2 regions of the Pseudomonas sp. ADAK2 TE3594 genome follow, and region 2 is predicted to be linked to the other one. Evidence: riboswitches for the same ligand, from Rfam matches in the RefSeq annotation. Region 2 holds a riboswitch; the other holds the start of a gene.

Region 1 (11,765 bases), 2.2 Mb from region 2:
CGATTGTTTTCGGTCCTTCCCAAGCCTTTTCCCCTGCGGCAGAAGACGTACTGTTTCGCGCGCTGGGTCTGGTGGGAACGCCTTATCGCTGGGGCGGCAACACACCGGATTCCGGGTTCGATTGCAGCGGTCTGATCGGTTACGTCTATCGCGATGTCGCCGGCATTTCCTTGCCGCGCTCCACCCGCGAGATGATCGGCATGCAGGCTCCTAGTGTCGGCAAGGAAGGCCTGCAAACCGGTGACTTGATTTTCTTCGCCACCAATGGTGGTTCCCAGGTCAGCCACGCCGGGATCTACGTCGGCGAAGGCCGCTTCGTCCACGCGCCAGCCACGGGCGGCACGGTCAAGCTGGACAGCTTGTCCAAGGCTTACTGGCAGAAAGCCTACCTGAGCGCCAAGCGCGTCTTGCAACCTGAGCACTTGGCACATAATCCGTAGCGGAAGTTGTCATGATCGCTCGCTTGAAGGATGACTCGCGCTGGGCGACAGGTTGACGCTGTGCAAAAACTGTAGGAGCGAGGCTTGCCCGCGAAAGCGGTGTGTCAGTCGATATCAATGTTGACTGTGCTGCCGCCTTCGCGGGCAAGCCTCGCTCCTACGGTCAGAGCTGATTACTTGGCTGCTGAAACGCGCCACACCTTGTTCCCGACATCATCCGCCACCAGCAAGCCTCCTTGCTGATCGATCACCACGCCCACCGGCCGGCCCATGGCTTTTTCCTCGTCGTTGAGGAAGCCAGTGAGCACATCCACCGGTTGCCCGGTCGGTTTGCCGGCGCTGAACGGCACGAAAATCACTTTGTAGCCACTGTGTGGCTTGCGGTTCCACGAGCCATGCTGGCCGATGAATACACCTTGAGTGAACGGCGCGGGCAGTTTGCTGCCTTCGGCAAATGTCAGGCCCAGTGACGCGGTATGTGGCCCCACCGCATAGTCCGGGGCGATGGCCTTGGCCACCAGATCGGGTTTTTGCGGCTCGACGCGAATGTCGACGTGTTGGCCGTAATAGCTGTAAGGCCAGCCGTAGAACCCGCCGTCCTTCACTGAGGTGATGTAGTCCGGCACGAGGTCGCTGCCGATTTCGTCACGCTCGTTGACGGCGGTCCACAGTGCGCCGCTCTGAGGCTCCCAGGCCAGACCGTTTGGATTACGAATCCCCGAGGCGAAGATCCGATGATTGCCGGTGGCGCGATCCACTTCCCAGATCGCCGCGCGGCCTTCCTCCTGATCCATGCCGTTTTCACCGACGTTGCTATTCGAGCCCACGGTGACGTACAGCTTGCTGCCATCCTTGCTGGCGATGACGTTTTTGGTCCAGTGATGATTCAGCGTACCGCCCGGCAGGTCGACCACCTTGATCGGCTGCGACTTGATCGCCGTTTCACCGTTTTCATAGTGGAAACGCAGCAGGCGATCAGTGTCGGCGACGTACAGGTCATTGCCGACCAGGGTCATGCCGAAGGGCGAATTGAGGTTTTCCAGGAATACCATGCGGGTTTCGGCGACGCCGTCGTGGTCCTTGTCCCGCAGCAGGGTGATGCGGTTCGGGCTGGGGACGCCGGCACCGGCGCGGCCCATGACTTTGCCCATGACCCAGCCGCGAATGCCTTGGCCATCATCGGGTTTGGGCGGCGCGTTGGTTTCGGCCACCAGCACATCGCCGTTGGGTAATACGTAGAGCCAGCGCGGATGATCGAGGCCTTCGGCAAACGCCGCCACTTGAGTCCCTGCCGCGGCGACGGGTTTCTTGCCTTCAGGCCAGCCGATTGCCGGGGCGATGTTCACCGTCGGGATCAGGGTTTTATTCGGTTCCGGCAGCTTGGGCGACGGTCCGGTGCCGTCCGAGACTTGCAGGCTGGAGGTTTCACCACAGGCGGCGAGCCCTCCGGCGAGCGCGATGATGAAAACGAGATGGGGTTTGCGCATTACTGATCTTCCCTATGAATGCATTGACGTAATCATAGAGAAGCGTAGACGTTCGATGGTTCAACCCGTCAGCCGCGGGCTTCCTTGAACAATACGGCGATCCCTGGATGGTAGTTGCCGGCTTCATTGCGCAACTTGCGATAGGCGTACGGGAAATACCAGGCCACGGCGCAGCTGGGTTCCTTTTGCAGGTCGTCGAGCATGTCCTGGAGTTCTTCCGGTGTAGCGCTCTGCTGAGCTTTTTGCGGCGCAACGAACAGGCAACCGAGTTTCAGGTCGCTGGCGTAGCTGATCCTCTTGGCCTCGCTGGTGATGTCCTGCAGCGCCTGAGTCAGGTTCAGGCTGTTGACCCGCGGCCAGCGTTGAGTGGCTTGAAGGTAGGCGCGTTGTTCGGCGGTGGCTTCGGGAGTGGCGATAAACAGGTCGGCGCGGCCGTTGCGTTCGCCTTCTTCGTTCTGCTTGCGCGTCGGCGTTTGTTGCAAGGTGACCATTTCTGCCATCCAGGCTGCGGCGGAGAGCAGGCCGAGGTTGGCTTTTTCGTCGTACCAATAAGGTGTGTCGTTATCGCCGCGTACAGCGTTGTAGCGGTCGATACAGTCAAACCAGCGTTCCAGCACCGGTCGCAGGAATTCCAGCTTCGGATTGCTGATGATCATGCCTTGCATGTTGCTCACCCTTGTAATTGTGATGTTGGGTTGTGGCGCTTTGATATCACTGCTGACAGTGTGGTGCAAGTTGGGTGTCAGAAATTTGATCGGCGGCAGTATATCGCTCGCCCGCGCTTTGTCTTCAATTGACGCTCCACCCCCAACCCTCTAACCTTCGCGGCTTGTTTCAGGTGCTCTGTGGCGGTGGCCGACAGAGTGAAACAGGGAAGCCGGTGAGTGACTATCGTCAAGCGACGAAGCGTCACGATCCCGGCGCTGCCCCCGCAACGGTAAATGAGTGAAAACTGCGCCTTGAGCCACTGTGTTGATGTCAACATGGGAAGGCGCGCAGTCAGGCAAAACGCCGCTCATGAGCCCGGAGACCGGCCTGATTCATCCAACGGCATCACGGCGGGCGATGCCAGGCTTCTTGCCGTCTATTCTTGTGCCTGCCCGCCGTTATCCAGCCTCAACGGAGAGCTCCCATGACTGATACCCCCGATCGTGACGAACGCCATCTGGCGCGCATGCTGCGCAAAAAAGCGGTGATCGACGAACGCATCGCCAACTCCCCGAATGAATGCGGCCTGCTGCTGGTGCTGACTGGCAATGGCAAAGGCAAAAGCAGCTCGGCGTTCGGCATGCTTGCGCGGGCCATGGGCCACGGTATGCAGTGCGGCGTCGTGCAGTTCATCAAGGGGCGCACCAGCACCGGCGAGGAGCTGTTCTTCCGGCGCTTCCCGGAGCAGGTGCGTTTTCATGTGATGGGCGAGGGCTTCACTTGGGAAACCCAGGACCGCCAACGCGACATCGCCGCCGCCGAAGCCGCCTGGGCGGTGTCCCGCGAATTGCTGCGTGATCCGGCCATTGGCCTCGTGGTGCTTGATGAGTTGAACATCGCCCTCAAGCACGGCTACCTCGATCTCGATCAGGTGCTCAGCGACTTGCAGGCCCGTCCGCCGATGCAACATGTGGTGGTCACCGGTCGTGGCGCCAAGCCAGAGATGATCGAGCTGGCCGACACCGTCACAGAAATGGGCATGATCAAGCACGCCTTCCAGGCCGGAATCAAAGCGCAAAAAGGCGTCGAGCTGTGAACTGCACTTTATGAATAGCCATCGTCAATGCCCGGCGGTACTGATCGCCGCGCCGGCCTCCGGTCAGGGCAAGACCACCGTCACTGCCGCGCTGGCCCGTTTGCATCGCAATCAGGGGCGCAAGGTTCGCGTGTTCAAATGCGGCCCGGACTTTCTCGACCCGATGATTCTCGAGCGCGCCAGCGGTGCACCGGTCTATCAACTCGACATGTGGATGGTCGGCGAGCAAGAAAGTCGGCGTCTGTTGTGGGAGGCCGCTGGCGAAGCCGATCTGATCCTCATCGAAGGCGTCATGGGGCTGTTCGACGGTACGCCGTCCAGCGCCGACCTGGCGCGGCACTTCGGTGTGCCGGTGCTTGGCGTGATCGACGGCACCGCGATGGCGCAGACGTTTGGCGCGCTGGCCCTGGGCCTTGCGCGTTATCAGCCGGATTTGCCTTTTGCCGGTGTGCTGGCCAACCGGGTCGGCACTGTGCGGCATGCGCAGTTGCTCGAAGGCAGCCTGACTGAAGGCTTGCGCTGGTACGGTGCGTTGTCCCGGGAGACCGGGATCGAATTGCCGAGTCGACATCTTGGCCTGGTTCAGGCCAGCGAGCTGAATGATCTCGATCTGCGCCTCGATGCGGCCGCCGAGTCACTGGCCAGCAGTTGCGATGTGGCGCTGCCGCCGGCCGTGGAATTCGCCGCGCCTGAAATGATCGCGGCCGAACCGTTGCTGGCCGGTGTACGGATTGCCGTGGCCCGCGATGAAGCTTTCGCGTTTACCTACGGCGCGAGCCTGGATTTGCTGCGGGCCATGGGCGCCGAATTGTCTTTTTTCTCGCCGATCCGCGACAGCGGGTTGCCGGAGGCAGACAGCCTCTATCTGCCGGGCGGTTACCCCGAATTGCACCATGTGGCGTTGTCACAAAACACGCCGATGCTGAACGCGATCCGCGCTCACCACGCGGCGGGTAAACCGTTGCTGGCCGAGTGTGGCGGCATGCTGTATCTGCTGGATTCCTTGACCGATGTCGAGGGCACTCGCGCTGAACTGGTTGGCTTGCTGGCCGGTGATGCGGTGATGCAGAAGCGTCTTGCCGCGTTGGCCTTGCAGGCGGTCGAATTGCCGGAAGGTTTGCTGCGTGGGCACACGTATCACCACTCGCTGACCAGCACCGGGCTTGAGCCGATTGCTCGAGGTTTGAGCCCCAATGGCGGGCGAGGGGCGGAGGCGGTTTATCGTGAGGGGCGGATGACGGCTTCCTATGTGCACTTTTATTTCCCGTCCAATCCATCGGCGATTGCCGCGCTGTTTGTGCCTGACCTTGACACCGCCATCGCGGGCAAGCCCACTCCCACATTAGAGAGTGTGTTGCCTGAAGAAACACGGTCCACTGTGGGAGCGAGCCTGCTCGCGAAGAGGCCATGACGGAAAACGCATTTTCCGAAGCCGAGCGCGCAGCCGTCTACCGAGCCATCGCCGAACGCCGCGACATGCGTCACTTCAGCGGCGGCACAGTCGAGCCCGAGTTACTTCGTCGTCTGCTCGAAGCCGCGCATCAGGCCCCGAGTGTCGGCCTGATGCAGCCCTGGCGTTTCATCCGCATCAGCGACCGGGCACTGCGCGGCAAGATTCAGCAGCTGGTGGAAGAAGAACGCATCCGCACCGCCGAAGCCCTCGGCGAGCGCTCCGACGAATTCATGAAGCTCAAGGTCGAAGGCATCAACGACTGCGCCGAGGTGCTGGTCGCCGCGCTGATGGATGATCGTGAGCGGCATATCTTCGGCCGTCGTACGTTGCCGGAAATGGACATGGCCTCGCTGTCTTGCGCCATCCAGAATCTTTGGCTGGCGTCCCGCGCCGAAGGCCTGGGCATGGGCTGGGTGTCTCTGTTCGAACCGCAAGCGCTGGCGGACTTGCTGGGTTTACCGAGCGGGGCCAAGCCTTTGGCCGTTCTTTGCCTGGGGCCGGTCAAGGAATTCTATCCGGCGCCGATGTTGGTACTCGAAGGTTGGGCGCAGGCGCGTCCACTCAGTGAGTTGCTGTATGAAAATTATTGGGGAGTGAGTCAATGAGTGTGGCGTTGTTGAGTGTCGCCGCGGTCGCGCTGGATGCGCTGCTGGGTGAACCCAAACGCTGGCATCCGCTGGTGGCGTTCGGTCGTGTTGCCGATCGCATCGAGCAACGTTTCAACTCCGGTGGCCGTGGCTGGCGCAGTCACGGGGTTACGGCCTGGGTGATGGCGGTCGTGCCGCTGACCTTGCTGGCCACCGCGCTTTCCTGGGCGCCTTATGTCGGTTGGATTGTCGAGATTCTCGTGCTCTATTGCGCCCTCGGCATGCGCAGCCTTGGTGAACACGTCGAACCGGTGGCCAAGGCCCTGCGCAGTGATGATCTGATCGAGGCGCGCAAACGCGTTGGTTATCTGGTCAGCCGTCAGACCAGCGAACTGGATGAAACCGAAGTCGCCCGCGCCGCCACCGAGTCGGTGCTGGAGAACGGCAGCGATGCGGTGTTCGCCGCGCTGTTCTGGTTTGCCGTGGCCGGTGCACCCGGCGTGGTGCTTTATCGTCTGAGCAACACCCTGGATGCGATGTGGGGTTATCGCAACGAACGCTTCGAGCGTTTCGGTTGGGCCGCGGCGAAGATCGATGATGTTCTCAATTACATTCCCGCACGTCTGGTGGCGTTGACCTACGCGCTGCTGGGCAAAACCCGACTGGCGCTGAAGTGCTGGCGTACCCAGGGCCCGACCTGGGACAGCCCGAATGCCGGGCCGGTGATGGCCGCCGGTGCTGGCGCGCTGGGCGTCGAGTTGGGTGGGGCGGCGATTTATCACGGTGAGCTGCATCAGCGTCCGCAGTTGGGCGAAGGCGTGCCGGCGGATGCCGATTCCATCGACCGTGGCTGGCAATTGGTCCAGCGCGGGGTATGGTTATGGCTGCTGATTCTCTGCGTGGGGGCTGAATTCTATGCTTGAGCACGGTGGCCGCTTGCGCAAGGCGGCGCTTGAATACGGCATTGCCGAAGCCGATTGGCTCGACCTGTCCAGTGGCCTCGCGCCCTGGCCATTCCCGGTCCCGGACATCCCGCTGCGGGCCTGGGCGCGGTTGCCGGAAACCGATGACGGTCTGGAGCAGGCTGCCTGCAACTATTACGGTGCGGCTCAAGTGTTGCCGGTGGCCGGGTCGCAAATGGCGATCCAGTTGCTGCCGCGTTTGCGTCGGGCCGGCAAGGTCGGCGTGCTGTCGCCGTGTTACGCCGAACACGCCGAAGCCTGGCGTCGCAACGGGTACATCGTGCGTGAAGTGCTGGAGTCGGAAGTCGATTTCTTTCTCGACAGCCTCGATGTGCTGGTGGTGGTCAACCCGAACAATCCCACGGGGTTGAGCCTGACTCCGGCTCGTCTGCTGGACTGGCATTCGCGGCTGGCCCAGCGCGGTGGCTGGCTGGTGGTGGACGAGGCGTTCATGGACAACACCCCGCATTTGAGTCTGGCGCCGTTCGCCAATCAGATCGGCTTGATCGTACTGCGCTCCTTCGGCAAGTTCTTCGGCCTGGCCGGTGTGCGACTGGGGTTTGTGCTGGCCGAGCGCAAGTTGCTCAAGCTGCTGGCCGAACAGGTCGGACCTTGGGCGGTCAGCGGTCCGACCCGAGTGCTGGGTCAGGCGTGCCTGACGGATACGGACGGGCACACCCGACAGCGCATTCGTACTGACGAGGCCGGCGAGCGTCTGGCGTTGCTGCTTGAACAGTACGGTTTCAAACCTCAGGGCGGCTGTGCATTGTTCCAATGGCTGATCACCGAGTGCGCCGAAGCGCTGCATGAATTCATGGCCCGGCGCGGCATTCTGCTGCGGTTGTTCACCCACAACAGCAGCGTGCGGTTTGGCTTGCCCGCCGATGAGGCGGATTGGCTGCGTCTTGAGCAAGCGCTTGAAGCCTACGTTAAGGAAGCGCAATGACTACATTGAAGGTGCAGGGCGCGACTTTGATGGTGCAGGGCACTACATCGGACGCCGGTAAAAGCACGCTGGTGACGGCGCTGTGTCGCTGGGTAACGCGCCAGGGCGTGAGTGTCGTGCCGTTCAAGCCGCAGAACATGGCTCTCAACAGCGCGGTGACTGCTGACGGTGGCGAGATCGGTCGCGCTCAAGCGGTGCAGGCCCAGGCTGCCAACCTTGAACCGCACACCGATATGAACCCGGTGCTGCTCAAACCCAATAGCGATACTGGCGCCCAAGTGATCATTCATGGTCGCGCGGTTACCACCATGAATGCCGTCGCCTATCACGACTACAAAGTCATCGCCATGCAAGCGGTGCTGGCCTCTCATGAGCGTTTGAGTGCGGCGTATCCGGTGGTGATGGTCGAAGGGGCAGGTTCGCCGGCAGAGATCAACCTGCGCGCCGGCGACATCGCCAACATGGGGTTTGCCGAGGCGGTGGACTGCCCGGTCGTACTGATTGCCGACATCAATCGCGGTGGAGTTTTCGCGCATTTGGTCGGCACGCTGGAGCTGCTGTCGCCCAGCGAGCAGGCAAGGGTCAAAGGCTTCATCATCAACCGTTTTCGCGGCGACATCACCTTGCTGCAACCAGGCCTCGATTGGCTGGAGGAGCGCACCGGCAAGCCGGTGATCGGCGTTTTGCCGTATGTGATGGACCTGCATCTTGAGGCCGAGGACGGTCTCGATCAGCGTCAGACCGACAAGGCCGATCAAGTATTGAAAGTGGTAGTGCCGGTACTGCCGCGTATCAGCAACCACACCGATTTCGATCCGCTTCGTCTGCATCCGCAAGTGGACCTGCAATTCATCGGACCCGGCCAGGCGATTCCGCCAGCCGACCTGATCATTCTTCCCGGCTCGAAAAGCGTGCGCAGTGACCTCGCGTACTTGCGGGCCAACGGTTGGGACACGGCGATCTCGCGGCACTTGCGCTATGGCGGAAAAGTGCTGGGGATTTGCGGCGGTCTGCAAATGCTCGGCGAGCAGGTGCACGACCCGCTGGGCCTTGAAGGCGCGCCGGGTTCCAGTGCCGGCTTGGGCTTGCTGGCGTTCGAAACGCAGCTCGAAGAAGAGAAGCAGTTGCGCAATGTGCGTGGGCGCCTGGCACTGGAAGATGCGCAGGTCAGTGGCTATGAAATTCATGCCGGCGTGACCACCGGGCCGGCGCTGGAAAATGCTGCGGTGCAGCTCGACGATGGTCGCTGCGATGGCGCGCAAAGTGTCGATGGGCAGATTTTCGGCACGTATCTGCATGGCCTGTTCGAGTCACCGGCGGCGTGCAGTGCGCTGTTGCGCTGGGCCGGGTTGCAGGATGTGCAGGAAGTGGATTACCACGCCTTGCGCGAGCGCGATATCGAGCGATTGGCGGATTTGGTGGAGAAGCATCTGGATACCTCGCTGTTGCGTGAGCTCTGTGGTTTTTGAGGTGGTTTTGAGGGCGCCTTCGCGGGCAAGCCTCGCTCCTACAGGTTTTGTGTCGTTCACATTATTACGATTCGACGCTAATCCGTAGGAGCGAGGCTTGCCCGCGAAGAGGCCCGCCCCGACACCGCACATTTTAAGGAATAAACCATGCTGCAACTGATCCTCGGCGGCGCTCGATCCGGCAAAAGCCGCCTGGCTGAAAAGCTGGCGACAGACAGTCAGCTCCAAGTCACTTATATAGCCACCTACATCGCCACCAGCCAATCTCAAGATGGCGAAATGAACGAGCGGGTGGCCCATCACCGCGCCCGCCGTCCGGCCGAGTGGGCGTTGATTGAAGAACCGCTGGAACTGGCCCGCGTGCTGCGCGAAACCGCCAGTGCCGATCGTTGCTTGCTGGTGGATTGCCTGACGTTGTGGCTGACCAATCTGCTGATGCTCGACGATGCCGAGCGCTTGTCGGCCGAGCGCGAAGCTCTGCTGGACTGCCTGGCGTCATTGACGGGTGAAATCATTTTTGTCAGCAACGAGACCGGGATGGGTGTCGTACCGCTGGGCGAATTGACTCGCCGCTATGTCGATGAAGCCGGTTGGCTGCATCAAGCCTTGGCCGAGCGCTGTCAGCGAGTCGTACTGACCGTTGCCGGCCTGCCCCTGACTTTGAAAGGAACTGCGTTATGACTCACTCCTGGTGGCTGAACCCGTGCAAGCCAATCGACGCTCAAGCGGTGGAACAGGCGCAGGCGCGTCAACAGCAACTGACCAAACCTGCCGGCTCTCTCGGCCAGCTCGAATCGGTGGCGGTGCAACTGGCCGGGTTGCAGGGGCAGGTCAAGCCGACGCTGGATCAGCTGTGGATTGCGATTTTTGCCGGTGACCATGGTGTAGTTGCTGAAGGAGTGTCGGCGTTTCCGCAGGAAGTCACCGGGCAGATGCTGCACAACTTTGTCAGCGGCGGCGCGGCGATCAGCGTGTTGGCGCGGCAGTTGGGGGCTTCCCTGGAAGTGGTCGATCTCGGCACCGTCACGCCGTCGTTGAATCTGCCGGGGGTGCGTCACCTGAACATCGGCCCGGGCACGGCGAATTTCGTCCAGGGACCGGCGATGACCCAGGCCCAAGGTGAACTCGCCTTGCAGGCCGGTCGCGACAGTGTGCAGCGCGCCATCGCGGCAGGCGCACAGTTGTTCATCGGTGGCGAAATGGGCATCGGCAATACCACCGCGGCCAGCGCGTTGGCCTGTGCGTTGCTCGATTGCCCGGTGGTGCATCTGGCCGGACCGGGGACCGGATTGAACGCGGCGGGTGTCAGCCATAAAGCCCAAGTCATCGAACGCGCCTTGGCGTTGCATGGCGCTCAGCGTAGCGATGCGCTGCAGACCTTGTTCAACCTCGGCGGTTTTGAAATCGCTGCGCTGGTCGGCGCGTACCTGGCCTGTGCTCAGGAAGGCGTCGCGGTGTTGGTCGACGGGTTTATTTGCAGTGTCGCTGCGTTGGTGGCGGTGCGTTTGAATCCGGCCTGCCGTGAGTGGTTGCTGTTCGGTCATCGCGGCGCCGAGCCGGGTCATCGCCATGTGCTCGAAACCCTGAACGCCGAACCGTTGCTGGACCTTGGTCTGCGACTGGGCGAGGGCAGTGGCGCGGCGTTGGCCGTGCCATTGTTGCGTCTGGCCTGCGACCTGCACGGGCAAATGGCGACGTTCGCCGAAGCCGCGGTGGCGGATCGCCCGGCATGACCTTGCGCCTGGACCTGTTGCGCCATGGCGAAACCGAACTCGGCGGCGGTTTGCGCGGCAGCCTCGACGATGCGCTGACCGGCAAGGGCTGGGAGCAAATGCGCGCCGCAGTGATCGAACAGGGGCCCTGGGATCGACTGGTCAGTTCGCCGTTGCAGCGTTGTGCGCGCTTTGCGCAAGAACTTGGGGCGCAACTATGTTTGCCGGTGCAGCTGGATAAGGATCTGCAAGAGCTGCACTTCGGCGCTTGGGAAGGGCAGAGCGCGGCGGCGCTGATGGAAACCAGTGCCGAGGCGTTGGGCTTGTTCTGGGCCGATCCCTATTCGTTCACGCCGCCCGAGGGTGAGCCGGTTGCGGACTTTTCAGCGCGGGTGTTGGCGGCCATCGAACGGCTGCACACGGCCTATGCGGGTGAGCGAATCTTGCTGATCAGCCATGGCGGCGTCATGCGTTTGTTGCTGGCTCAAGCGCGCGGATTGCCGCGTGAGCAGTTGCTCAACGTTGAAGTTGGTCATGGCGCGTTGTTCTCGTTGTCGGTCGAGCCCGGCGTCTTGTTAAGGGAAGCGATCTGACCATGTTGCCGTTCTGGATCGCCCTGCAATTTTTGAGCAGCCTGCCGATTCGCCTGCCAGGCATGCCGACGCCCGAGGAACTGGGCCGGTCGCTGCTGTTTTATCCGCTGGTCGGTTTGCTGTTTGGCGTGATCCTGTGGGGGCTGAACTGGCTATTGCTGGGCACGCCATTATTGCTTCACGCCGCACTCCTGCTGAGTGTTTGGGTCGTGCTCAGCGGCGCGTTGCACCTGGATGGCCTGGCCGATAGCGCCGATGCGTGGCTCGGGGGTTACGGCGACCGTGAACGCACCCTGACCATCATGAAAGACCCGCGTAGCGGGCCGATCGCCGTGGTGACGCTGGTGCTGGTGTTGCTGCTCAAGTTCGCCG
Region 2 (11,765 bases):
GCGCGGGAATTTGCCGGCCAGGTCCCAGGAGATGAAGAACGGTGTCCAGTCGATGTACTCGGCCAGAACCTTCAAGTCGATGTTGTCCAGCACCTTGGCGCCGGTGAACGTCGGTTTGACCGGTGTGTAGCTGCCCCAGTCGAACTGCGGCTTCTTGGCGATGGCTACCGGGTAGCTCAGGCGCTCGGTACGGGCGCTGCGGTTGGCGGTGCGCTCGCGAACGTCGATGTATTCCAGGCGAGTCTTCTCGACGAAACCGGCCTTCAATTCCTTGGACAGCAGTTGCGTCGCCACGCCCACGGCGCGGGAGGCGTCGGTGACGTAGATCACCGCATCGTTGCTGTACTTGGGTTCGATCTTCACCGCCGTGTGCGCTTTCGAGGTGGTCGCGCCACCGATCATCAACGGCAGATGGAAGTCCTGACGTTGCATCTCGCGGGCCACGTGAACCATTTCGTCCAGTGAAGGCGTGATCAAACCGGACAGGCCGATGATGTCGCATTTCTGTTCTTTGGCGACTTGCAGGATTTTCTCCGCCGGCACCATTACGCCGAGATCGACGATGTCGTAGCCGTTGCAGCCCAGCACCACGCCGACGATGTTCTTGCCGATGTCATGCACGTCACCCTTGACCGTGGCCATCAGGATCTTGCCCTTGGCTTCCGGCTTGTCGCCTTTTTCCAGCTCGATGAACGGGATCAAGTGGGCCACGGCCTGCTTCATCACGCGGGCGGACTTCACCACCTGCGGCAGGAACATTTTGCCGGCGCCGAACAAGTCGCCGACGATGTTCATGCCGGACATCAGTGGGCCTTCGATCACTTCGATCGGGCGCGCAAAGGACTGACGCGACTCTTCGGTGTCTTCCACGATGTGGGTGGTGATGCCCTTGACCAGCGCATGTTCCAGACGCTTGTTGACGTCCCAGTTGCGCCACTCTTCGGTCTCGGCTTCCTTGACGCTGCCATCGCCCTTGTACTTGTCGGCGATGGCGAGGAGGGCGTCGGTGCCTTCCGGGGTGCGGTTGAGGATCACGTCTTCGACGGCGTCGCGCAGTTCGGTCGGGATCTGGTCGTAGATCTCCAGTTGACCGGCGTTGACGATGCCCATGGTCAGGCCATTGCGGATCGCATACAGCAGGAACACCGAGTGAATCGCCTCGCGCACCGGGTTGTTGCCACGGAACGAGAACGACACGTTCGACACGCCGCCGGAGGTCAGGGCGTACGGCAGTTCGTCGCGGATGTAGGCGCAGGCGTTGATGAAGTCCACAGCGTAGTTGTTGTGTTCTTCGATGCCGGTGGCCACGGCGAAGATGTTCGGGTCGAAGATGATGTCTTCCGGCGGGAAGCCGACTTCATTGACCAGAATGTCGTAGGAGCGTTTGCAGATTTCTTTCTTGCGCGCTTCGGTGTCGGCCTGGCCGGCTTCGTCGAAGGCCATCACCACCACTGCGGCGCCGTAGCGTTTGCACAGTTTGGCGTGATGAATGAACTGTTCGACGCCTTCCTTCATGCTGATCGAGTTGACGATGCCCTTGCCCTGGATGCACTTGAGGCCGGCTTCGATCACTTCCCACTTGGAGGAGTCGATCATGATCGGGACGCGGGAGATGTCCGGTTCACCGGCAATCAGATTGAGGAAGGTCACCATGGCCTTCTTCGAATCGAGCATCCCCTCGTCCATGTTGATGTCGATCACTTGGGCGCCGGCTTCGACCTGCTGCAGGGCGACTTCCAGGGCTTCGGTGTAGTTGTCTTCACGGATCAGACGGGCGAACTTGGCGGAACCGGTGATGTTGGTGCGCTCGCCGACGTTGACGAACAGCGAGCTGCGATCGATGGTGAACGGTTCCAGGCCCGACAGGCGGCAGGCCTTGGGGATGTCCGGAATCTCGCGCGGCGCATAACCGGCTACCGCTTTGGCGATGGCTTCGATGTGGCCCGGCGTGGTGCCGCAGCAGCCGCCGACGATGTTCAGGAAGCCGCTTTGGGCGAACTCTTCGATGACCTTGGCGGTTTCTGCCGGCAGTTCGTCGTACTCGCCGAATTCGTTAGGCAGACCGGCGTTCGGGTGCGCGGAAACGTGGGTGTTGGCCTTGTTCGACAATTCTTCCAGGTACGGACGCAACTCGCTGGCCCCGAGGGCGCAGTTCAGGCCGACGGAGATCGGCTTGGCGTGGGCCACGGAGTTCCAGAACGCTTCGGTGGTCTGGCCCGACAGTGTGCGGCCGGAGGCATCGGTGATGGTGCCGGAGATCATGATCGGCAACTCGACGCCCAGTTCTTCGAACACGCCTTGCACGGCGAAGATCGCCGCTTTGGCGTTGAGGGTATCGAAGATGGTTTCGATCAGGATCAGGTCGGCGCCGCCTTCGATCAGGCCTTTGGTGGCCTCGGTGTAGTTCTCCACCAGCTCATCGAAGGTCACGTTGCGGTAGCCAGGGTTGTTGACGTCGGGCGACAGCGAGCAGGTGCGGCTGGTCGGGCCGAGTACGCCAGCGACGAAACGCGGCTTGTCCGGGTTCTCGAGAGTTTTCGCATCGGCAATCTTGCGGGCCAGGCGAGCGCCTTCTACGTTCAATTCGTAGGCGAGTTCTTCCATGCCGTAATCGGCCATGGAAATCCGGGTGGCGTTGAAAGTGTTGGTTTCCAGAATGTCGGCGCCGGCGTCCAGATAGGCCTTCTCGATGCCGCCAATCACGTCCGGGCGCGTCAGCACCAACAGGTCGTTGTTGCCTTTGACATCGCTCGGCCAGTCGGCGAAGCGTTTGCCACGGTAATCCTGCTCCTCGAGCTTGTAGCTCTGGATCATCGTACCCATGCCGCCATCGAGAATCAGGATGCGCTCTTTGAGGGCGTGCTTGAGAGCTTGAAGGCGAACGCTGCGATCGGACATTTGGACTACTCGGTAAGGCCATGACGAAGGGGCGGGATAATAACAAACCTGTGCGCTTTTGGAGCATGTACGGGTTTTGCATGAATATCGTTCATGTTGGTGCGCAAGCCAGACCGGTAGAATCGCGGCGTTTTCTCATGATCAGGACCAGGGATATGTCGTATCGCGTCGTCACCAGCCTATTGATGCTGTTTTTAAGCGGGGGCGCCGCTGCACAAGGTCCGGATATTTCCTACACCCGGGACATTCAACCGATCTTCACCGAAAAGTGCGTGGCCTGCCATGCCTGCTACGACTCCGCCTGTCAGCTCAATCTGGGCAGTGGCGAAGGGGCGGCCCGAGGCGCGACGAAGGTGCCAGTCTATGACGGCGAGCGCCGCCAAGCCGCAGCGCCGACCCGGCTGTTTTATGACGCCTTGGGCAAGCGTGCCTGGCAGCAAAAGGGCTTTTATTCGGTGCTCGACGCCCAAGGCAGCCAGGCGGCGCTGATGGCGCGGATGCTTGAACTGGGCCACAAAACGCCGTTGCAACCCAACGCCAAGTTGCCGGAAGACATCGTCCTGGGTCTGAACCGGGAAAACATGTGCGCCATGCCGGCGGAGTTCGGCGGCTATGCCAGCGCCCACCCGAAAGAAGGCATGCCGTTGGCGGTCACCGGCCTGACCGATCAGCAATACCAGACGTTGCAACGCTGGCTGGCCTCCGGTGCGCCAATCGATGAGCAGGGCCTGGTGCCCAGCGCCAAGGAAGCCTTGCAGGTGGTGCAGTGGGAAAACCTGCTCAACGCGCCGGGTGCCCGGGAGAGTCTGGTGGGGCGCTGGTTGTTTGAGCACTGGTTCCTGGCGCACCTCTATTTCAAGGACGGCGAGCCGGGGCATTTCTTTCAGTGGGTACGCTCGCGCACGCCGACGGGGCAGCCGATTGATTTGATCAACACCCGCCGTCCGAATGACGATCCGGGCACTCAGGTCTACTACCGTTTGTGGCCGGTGCAAGGCGTGATCGTGCACAAGACCCACATCACCTATCCGCTGAGCGCGGCGAAGATGGCGCGGATCAAAAGCCTGTTTTACAGCGGCAACTGGCAGGTCAACGCGCTGCCGGGCTACGGGCCGGAACGACGGGCCAATCCGTTCACGACCTTTGAGGCCATCCCGGCGCAGGCGCGTTACCAGTTCATGCTCGATAACGCCGAATATTTCGTGCGCACCTTTATTCGCGGCCCGGTCTGCCGCGGCCAGGTCGCCACCGACGTGATTCGCGACAACTTCTGGGCGCTGTTCCAGGCCCCGGAGCATGACCTCTACATTACCGACCCGAATTATCGTGGCCAGGCCACGCCGTTGCTGGCGATGCCGGGGCAGAACGATGACGTCGGCAGTGTCCTGAGCCTGTGGCACGACTACCGCGACAAACGCAACGAATACGAAGCCTTACGCCGGGACAGCTACGCCGACCTGCCGGCACCGAGCTGGTCGACCCTGTGGGCCGGCAATGACAACGCTTTGCTGAGTATTTTCCGGCATTTCGACAGCGCCTCGGTGAACAAAGGCCTGATCGGTGACGTCCCGCAAACCATTTGGCTGTTCGATTTTCCGTTGCTGGAGCGCACGTATTACCAGTTGGCAGTCAACTTCGATGTATTTGGCAACGTGTCCCATCAAGCCCAGACCAGGCTGTACTTCGACCTGATCCGCAATGGTGCCGAGCAGAACTTCCTGCGCTTGATGCCTGCCGACTCGCGGGACGGCTTCCTCGACGATTGGTATCAGAACAGCGGCAAGTTCAAGATGTGGCTGGATTACGAGGACATCGACAACGACAAACCCACGGCGCTGATACTGGACGAAAAGGACCCGAAACGCGATTTCGCCCTGCAGTTGCTGGCCCGGTACGGCGAACTCAATGCCAAGCCTGACCCGATCAACCGCTGCGATGGCGCTTATTGCTCGCGGCCGAACATCGATCTGGCGTTGCAGAACGCCGAACAAGCCTTGAGCCGCCTGACTTCGCGCCCGGCCGCCGGTTTGAAAGTCATCGAACAGTTGCCGGAAGCCACGATGTTGCGCATCGAGACTCAAAGCGGCAAACGCGAGGTTTATAGCCTGCTGCGCAACCGGGCCCACAGCAACGTGGCGTTCCTGCTCGGTGAATCGCTGCGTTATCAGCCGGGGCTCGATACGTTGACGATTTATCCGGGTGTACTCAGCAGCTACCCGAACTTCATGTTCAACATCCCGGCCGGGCAAGTGCCCGCGTTCGTCGACGCGATGGAAAACGCCAGGGACGCCGCCAGTTTCGAGAAAATCGTCGAACGCTGGGGCATTCGTCGCAGTCATCCGCAGTTCTGGCAGTATTTCCATGATCTGAGCCGCTACATCCACGACACCGACCCGGTGGAAGAGGGTGTGCTGGACATGAACCGCTACGAGAATCTTTGATTGAGAGCCTGAACACGCACCCCCGAACCCTGGCTGAACCCCTGTAGGAGCGAGAAGCTTGCTCGCGAAAGCGGTCCAACAGTCGACATCTATGCTGAATGTCAGACCGCTTTCGCGAGCAAGCTTCGCTCCTACAGGGGGCGACGGTGATCAGATGTTCATCGACAGGCACACTTTCCCGACAAAAATACTAGGACTTTGTCCGGCGCGATGATTGGCGTAAACTGCGTCCAAGCCTGCGAGGAGTTTCCATGACCGCTATTACCATTACCGACGCCGCCCACGATTACCTGGCTGATCTGCTTTCCAAGCAGAACACCCCGGGTATCGGCATCCGCGTCTTTATCACCCAGCCTGGCACCCAGTACGCCGAAACCTGCATTGCCTACTGCAAGCCGGGCGAAGAAAAACCTGAAGACACGGCGCTGGGGCTCAAAAGCTTCACCGCTTACATCGACTCGTTCAGCGAAGCATTTCTGGACGATGCGGTAGTCGACTACGCCACCGACCGCATGGGCGGTCAACTGACCATCAAGGCGCCAAACGCCAAAGTACCGATGGTCAACGCTGACAGCCCGGTCAACGAGCGCATCAACTACTACCTGCAAACCGAGATCAACCCGGGGCTGGCCAGCCACGGCGGTCAGGTCAGCCTGATCGATGTGGTTGAAGACGGCATTGCCGTGCTGAAATTCGGCGGCGGTTGCCAAGGCTGCGGCCAGGCAGACGTCACCCTGCGCGAAGGTATCGAGCGCACCTTGCTCGAGCGTATTCCCGAGCTCAAGGGCGTTCGCGACGTGACCGACCACACGCAGAAAGAAAACGCCTACTACTAAGGTGTTCGCTGCAAAATGAAAAACGGCGCCCCGTGAGCGCCGTTTTTTGTGGGTCGAATTCAATGGCCCCTTCGCGGGCAAGCCCGCTCCCACAAGATTTTGTGTTGACCGCAATACTGTGGCCGACTCAAAACCTGTGGGAGCGGGCTTGCCCGCGATGGCGTCCTATGGGCGATACAAATGCGCATGCCCCGCGCGATACAACGACGATTCACTGAAGTGATCGCTACCCAACACCCGACCCACCAGAATCAGCGCCGTGCGGCGAAATCCCTTGGCTTGAACCTTCCCGGCAATATCCGCCAGCGTCCCCACCACCCAATCCTGATCCGGCCAGGTCGCCCGGTGGATCACCGCGATCGGACAGTCGGCGCCGTAGTGCGGCAGCAATTGGGCGAGGATCTTCTCCAGATGATTGACCCCGAGGTGGATCGCCATGGTCGCCCCATGCTGCGCCAGACTACCGAGCTCTTCACCGGCTGGCATGGCGGTCTTGTCGGCGTAGCGGGTCAGAATCACGCTCTGTGACACGTCCGGCAAGGTCAGTTCCGCACCCAAAAGCGCCGCGCAGGCGGCGGTGGCGGTGACGCCGGGAATGATTTCGAAAGGGATGTCGAGTTCACGCAGGTAACGAATCTGCTCGCCAATCGCGCCATACAGGCTCGGATCACCGGAATGCACCCGGGCCACGTCCTGGCCGTTGGCATGGGCGGTTTTCATCAGCTCGATGATCTGTTCCAGGTGCAGTTCGGCGCTGTTGACCACCTGTTCGGCCCGGTGGCCTTCCAGCACGGCGGCGGGGACCAGGGAGCCTGCATAGATGATGACCGGGCAGCTACGAATTAGCCGCTGGCCTTTGACGGTGATCAATTCCGGGTCGCCGGGGCCTGCGCCAATGAAGTAGACGGTCATCGTCGTTTCCTGTCAGAAAAAGGGTATGGGCACGCTTCAGATGAAGATTGCTCATGATCGAAGGCGGGGATTATCGAGGATTTTACGCGGCGCTGGCCAATGCGAGGGTGGCCTGGGCGTATTTTTGTCGTGGAATCAGCAACTTTGCCGGTGCCTGAGCCAATTGTTCGGCCAGTGCCAGCGCGGCACTTTCCGCTACGCCGTAACAACCGGTGCGTTCGAACGCGATGTCCGAGTGGTGGCTGAGTTGCGGTTCATAACCGGCCAATTGTTCGCTGCTGAAATACATCAACGGCAATGCCAGCTGTTCGGCCAGTTCGATCAGGGCGGGTTCTTCGCGCTTCAGGTCGATACTGGCCAGGGCCTTGATCTCACGGAGCTCGATTTGATGGGCCTGTAATGCCTGATCAAGCAGCGCCCGCAGCGTGCTGACGGGGCAGCCGCGCTGGCAGCCCAGGCCGACCACCAGGGTCGGCGCTGCGCTGACGTCAGTCATGCGCAGTATTGGCCATCGCTTTTGCGGCGGAACAACCAGGCGCTGATCAGGCCCAGGGCCAGCCAGAACGCCATGTTGGTCAGCTGCGAAGCGATTTTGAACTGCGCTTCCAGGGCTTCTGGAGCCAGCATGGAGTGCACTTCCGGTTGTGGCGCGCCGATGACGTGCGGGACGGCCAGAATCGCCACGCCGAGGATCTTCATCAGCCAGTGGCGGCTGAACACGATCAACGCGATGCCGACAGCGGTGGAGGCGGCAGTGCCAATCCACCAGATCTGCCGTTGCGCCAGATCCGCAGCGGCAGTGCCTGGCAGCTCAGGTGGCAGGCCGAGGGTTGGCGCCAGCACGAACGTCGCATAACCGGCCAGACCCCAGAGCAGGCCCTGAGAGGTACGGCGTGGAGCGCGCAAGGTGTAGAGGCCCGCGAGCATCAGGGCGAAACCGACCGCCACCACCAGATTGCCGCCGGTGGTCGACAGCACGCGCTGCCAGCCGTCTTCCGGCTCCCAGGCTTCGGCATCGTGGGTATGAGCGGTGACAGCACCCGCGGCGTGCTCGTGGATTTCAACAGCGGCCGGCTCGGATTTTTCGTAGGTCTCGGCCTGCAAAATCAGCGGTGCAACCCAGAAGCTTTGCAGCAGGGTCAATAGCAGGGCGGCCAGCAGCCCGGTGAAACCTGCGGTTTGCGCAATACGCTTGATCATGTCAGCAGGTCTCAATGGCACGGAAAGGCGGAACTGTGACGAGTATCGTGCGCGGCGTTGTGCACCGCTTCGATGTGCGAGAAACCGGCGAAATACACAAGGCTGGCGCCAAGGATCGACGCACAAAAAGCGGCGGTCAGGCGTTGGCTCAGGGTTGTGGTGGTGCTGATCGTGCTCTTTTTATCGGTGTTGCTGCCGGTGCTGCTGATGATCGACATGGCGCTTCCCTCTGGTCTGTCAGCGGGTGAATAGAGCGCATGAAAACCTCCGCACGCCGGGGCACGCAGAGATTTCGAACAGCGCCCGCCCACCGCGGGTTTGTTATTCAGTGAACGTAAGAGTCACTTTGTGTTGCGGGCCGGTCTCCGGGCTCGCGAGGGGCAGGGCTTGCGCCGAAACCTGCAAGCATCACCTTCCCATGCCGTATGACGGGCACAGTGGATCTGACGCTTCACTCGCTTACCGTTGCGGGGGCAGCACCGGACTGACATGGCTTTAGAGTAAAGCACATGATTCACCGGTTTCCCGTTTCACCCTGTGAAGGGCACCCGTAACAAGGCGTGTAGGAGAGCATGGGCGGGGGTTGGGCGTCAATTGGCATGGGTTCTCGTTTGAGTTGATCGTTCCACGCTCTGCGTGGGAATGCAGCCCGGGACGCTCCGCGTCCCTTTCACAGCCGAACGCGGAGCGTCCGTTGAGGCATTCCCACGCAGAGCGTGAGAACGATCATCATCGACACTATTCCTGTAGGAGCGAGGCTTGCCCGCGAAGGCGTCCTGTGAGTCACCACAGATCTCTGCACGGACATTGACCCGCCCCCACACGATGCGTAGCCTTGCGCTTTCGAGGTTCTTCGGCGTCTGCCGAAGCTAAGAAGGGAACGCGGTCGATGCCGCGGCTGCCCCCGCAACTGTGAACGGTGATGTTCGCTGCCACGCCACTGCAAACCCTGGTCCATCAGGTTCGCGGGAAGGCGCAGCAAACGCCAGTCGAACGATTGGCACACCGTCAGCCAGGAGACCTGCCTCGACACAGATTCTCACTACAACCGGGCGGGGTGATCCGGTGGCGGAACTCTTGCGCGCGCACACCTGCCGCAGCGATTGTCGTCCCGTATGCCCGCCACCTTGCCAAAGGGCATCCGATGAAAACACTGGCCAAACTCCCTGTCACCATCGTTACCGGCTTCCTCGGCTCGGGCAAAACCACCTTGCTGCGCCACATGCTCGACAACGCCCAGGGCCGTCGCATCGCAGTGATCGTCAACGAGTTCGGCGAGCTGGGCATCGACGGCGAGATCCTCAAGCAGTGCTCGATCGGTTGCACCGAAGAAGAAGCCAACGGCCGCGTTTACGAACTGGCCAACGGCTGCCTGTGCTGCACGGTTCAGGAAGAATTCTTCCCGGTGATGCGCGAACTGGTCGCTCGTCGCGGCGACCTCGACCACATCCTCATCGAAACGTCGGGCCTGGCCCTGCCAAAACCGTTGGTTCAAGCCTTCCAATGGCCAGAAATCCGTAGCGCCTGCACGGTTGACGCGGTGATCACCGTGGTCGACAGCCCGGCCGTCGCTGCTGGCACTTTCGCTGCGTTCCCGGATCAGGTCGATGCCCAGCGCAAACTCGACCCGAACCTGGACCACGAATCGCCGCTGCACGAGCTGTTCGCCGACCAACTGGCCAGCGCCGACCTGGTGATCCTCAACAAGGCTGACCTGATCAGCGCTGAAGACCTGGCCCGTGTGCGCCTGGAAGTCGCTGAAGAACTGCCGCCAGCGGTGAAAGTCATCGAAGCCAGCAGCGGTCGTCTGCCACTGGACGTGCTGATCGGCCTCGGCGCCGGTTCTGAAGAACACATCGACAGCCGCCACAGCCATCACGATCATCACCACGAAGGTGAAGACGGCCACCACGATGAGCATGACCACGACGCATTCGATTCCATCTCGATCGAGCTGCCACAAGCCGACGAAAGCCTGCTGATGGATGCGCTGACTCAATTGGTGGTCCAGCACGGCATCCTTCGGGTGAAAGGTTTTGCAGCGGTGCCGAACAAACCGATGCGCCTGCTGATCCAGGGCGTGGGCACGCGTTTCGACAAGCACTTCGACCGTCAGTGGGGCGCTGAAGAAGCGCGCACCACGCGTCTCGTGTTGATCGGTCAGGATCTGGACGCCGCTGCGCTCGAAGCGCAATTGCGCGCTGCGCTCAGCGTTTAAACCATGCACCTGCTCAGGACCCAGCCCGGCGGTTTCGTGTCGGATGACAACATTGCCGACCTTGGACAAACCCCCGCCGAGCTGGTGATCCTGTGCAGCGGCGATTCCAGCCTGGCGTTGCTCGCCGAAGCGGCGCAGCAGTTGCCCGACGATTACCCGAGCGTGCGCCTGGCCAACCCGATGCAAGTGCAGAATCACGCCTCGGTCGATCTCTACGTCGACGAAGTGCTGCGCCACGCCAAAGTGATTCTGATCTCGCTGCACGGCGGCATCGCCTATTGGCGTTATGGCATTGAGCGTCTGGTGGAATTGTCCGAGCGCGGCGTGCAGCTGATTCTGGTGCCGGGGGATGATCGCCCGGACCCGGAGCTCAGTGACCTGAGCACCGTAACCGCGCAAGACCGCGACCGGCTCTGGCACTTCTTGCGTCAGGGCGGCATGGCCAACGCGCTCGACCTGTTTCGCTGCCTCGCCAATCGCTGGCTGGATCGCGACTACTCATGGTCCGAGCCGCAAACCCTGCCACGCACCGCGATCTACCACCCGCACAAAAGCCCCGCTGAGTTGAGCGATTGGCAAGCCGACTGGCAAGCTGATCAGCCGGTGGCGGCGGTGCTGTTTTACCGCTCGCATTTGCAGGCGGCGAACACCGGTTTCATCGATATTTTCTGCCAGCGTTTGCAGGCGGCGGGGTTGAACCCATTGCCGATTGCGCTGGCCAGTTTGAAAGAGCCCGGCTGCCTGACGGTGGTCGAGGACTTGCTGGATGAAGTCGAGGCAGGGGTGATTCTCAACACCACCGGTTTCGCCCAATCCAGCCCCGAAGCACCGCACCTGCGACCGTTTCGCCGCAATATTCCGGTGATCCAGGCGATCTGCGCCCAGGACAATGAACCCGGTTGGCGCGCCAGCGAACAAGGCCTCGGCCCCCGCGACCTGGCGATGCACATCGCACTGCCGGAGCTGGACGGGCGAATCATCAGTCGGCCGATCAGTTTCAAGGACCTGGCCTGGCGCAGCGAGCGCAGCCAGTCCGACGTGGTCTGCTACCGGCCGCAACCTGAGCGCATGGATTTTGTCGCCGAATTGGCGCGGCGCTGGATCGATCTGGCGCGAGTGCCCAATGGCGAAAAACGCATCGCCCTGATCCTCGCTAACTACCCGACGCGCGATGGGCGCATCGGCAACGGCGTTGGCCTCGATACTCCGGCTGCGGCATTGAACATCCTTCGTGCCCTGCACGCCGAAGGTTATCCGTTG

The links. A riboswitch is a leader RNA that binds a small molecule or an ion and turns the genes downstream of it on or off. The one in region 2 is predicted to bind cobalamin.
Region 1: it holds a riboswitch for cobalamin, as region 2 does, so the genes downstream of both, cobO (cob(I)yrinic acid a,c-diamide adenosyltransferase) here and cobW (cobalamin biosynthesis protein CobW) in region 2, are expected to answer to the same signal.

What each region holds. Positions count from the first base shown of each region.
Region 1 is NZ_JBRJGV010000001.1:1,075,337-1,087,101, forward strand. Features, by position in the region: gene AB7M22_RS04835 (C40 family peptidase) at 1-440, shown strand, start outside; gene AB7M22_RS04840 (PQQ-dependent sugar dehydrogenase) at 614-1,927, opposite strand; gene AB7M22_RS04845 (hypothetical protein) at 1,996-2,592, opposite strand; cobalamin riboswitch at 2,747-2,980, shown strand; gene cobO (cob(I)yrinic acid a,c-diamide adenosyltransferase) at 3,060-3,671, shown strand; gene AB7M22_RS04855 (cobyrinate a,c-diamide synthase) at 3,682-5,082, shown strand; gene bluB (5,6-dimethylbenzimidazole synthase) at 5,079-5,729, shown strand; gene cbiB (adenosylcobinamide-phosphate synthase CbiB) at 5,726-6,634, shown strand; gene cobD (threonine-phosphate decarboxylase CobD) at 6,627-7,619, shown strand; gene AB7M22_RS04875 (cobyric acid synthase) at 7,616-9,088, shown strand; gene cobU (bifunctional adenosylcobinamide kinase/adenosylcobinamide-phosphate guanylyltransferase) at 9,236-9,769, shown strand; gene cobT (nicotinate-nucleotide--dimethylbenzimidazole phosphoribosyltransferase) at 9,766-10,821, shown strand; gene cobC (alpha-ribazole phosphatase family protein) at 10,818-11,393, shown strand; gene AB7M22_RS04895 (adenosylcobinamide-GDP ribazoletransferase) at 11,396-11,765, shown strand, end outside.
Region 2 is NZ_JBRJGV010000001.1:3,248,581-3,260,345, reverse strand. Features, by position in the region: gene metH (methionine synthase) at 1-2,898, opposite strand, end outside; gene AB7M22_RS14295 (fatty acid cis/trans isomerase) at 3,054-5,339, shown strand; gene nfuA (Fe-S biogenesis protein NfuA) at 5,591-6,175, shown strand; gene cobM (precorrin-4 C(11)-methyltransferase) at 6,341-7,087, opposite strand; gene AB7M22_RS14280 (cobalamin biosynthesis protein) at 7,170-7,583, opposite strand; gene AB7M22_RS14275 (CbtA family protein) at 7,580-8,287, opposite strand; gene AB7M22_RS14270 (CbtB domain-containing protein) at 8,299-8,505, opposite strand; cobalamin riboswitch at 8,627-8,854, opposite strand; cobalamin riboswitch at 9,117-9,330, shown strand; gene cobW (cobalamin biosynthesis protein CobW) at 9,432-10,505, shown strand; gene cobN (cobaltochelatase subunit CobN) at 10,509-11,765, shown strand, end outside.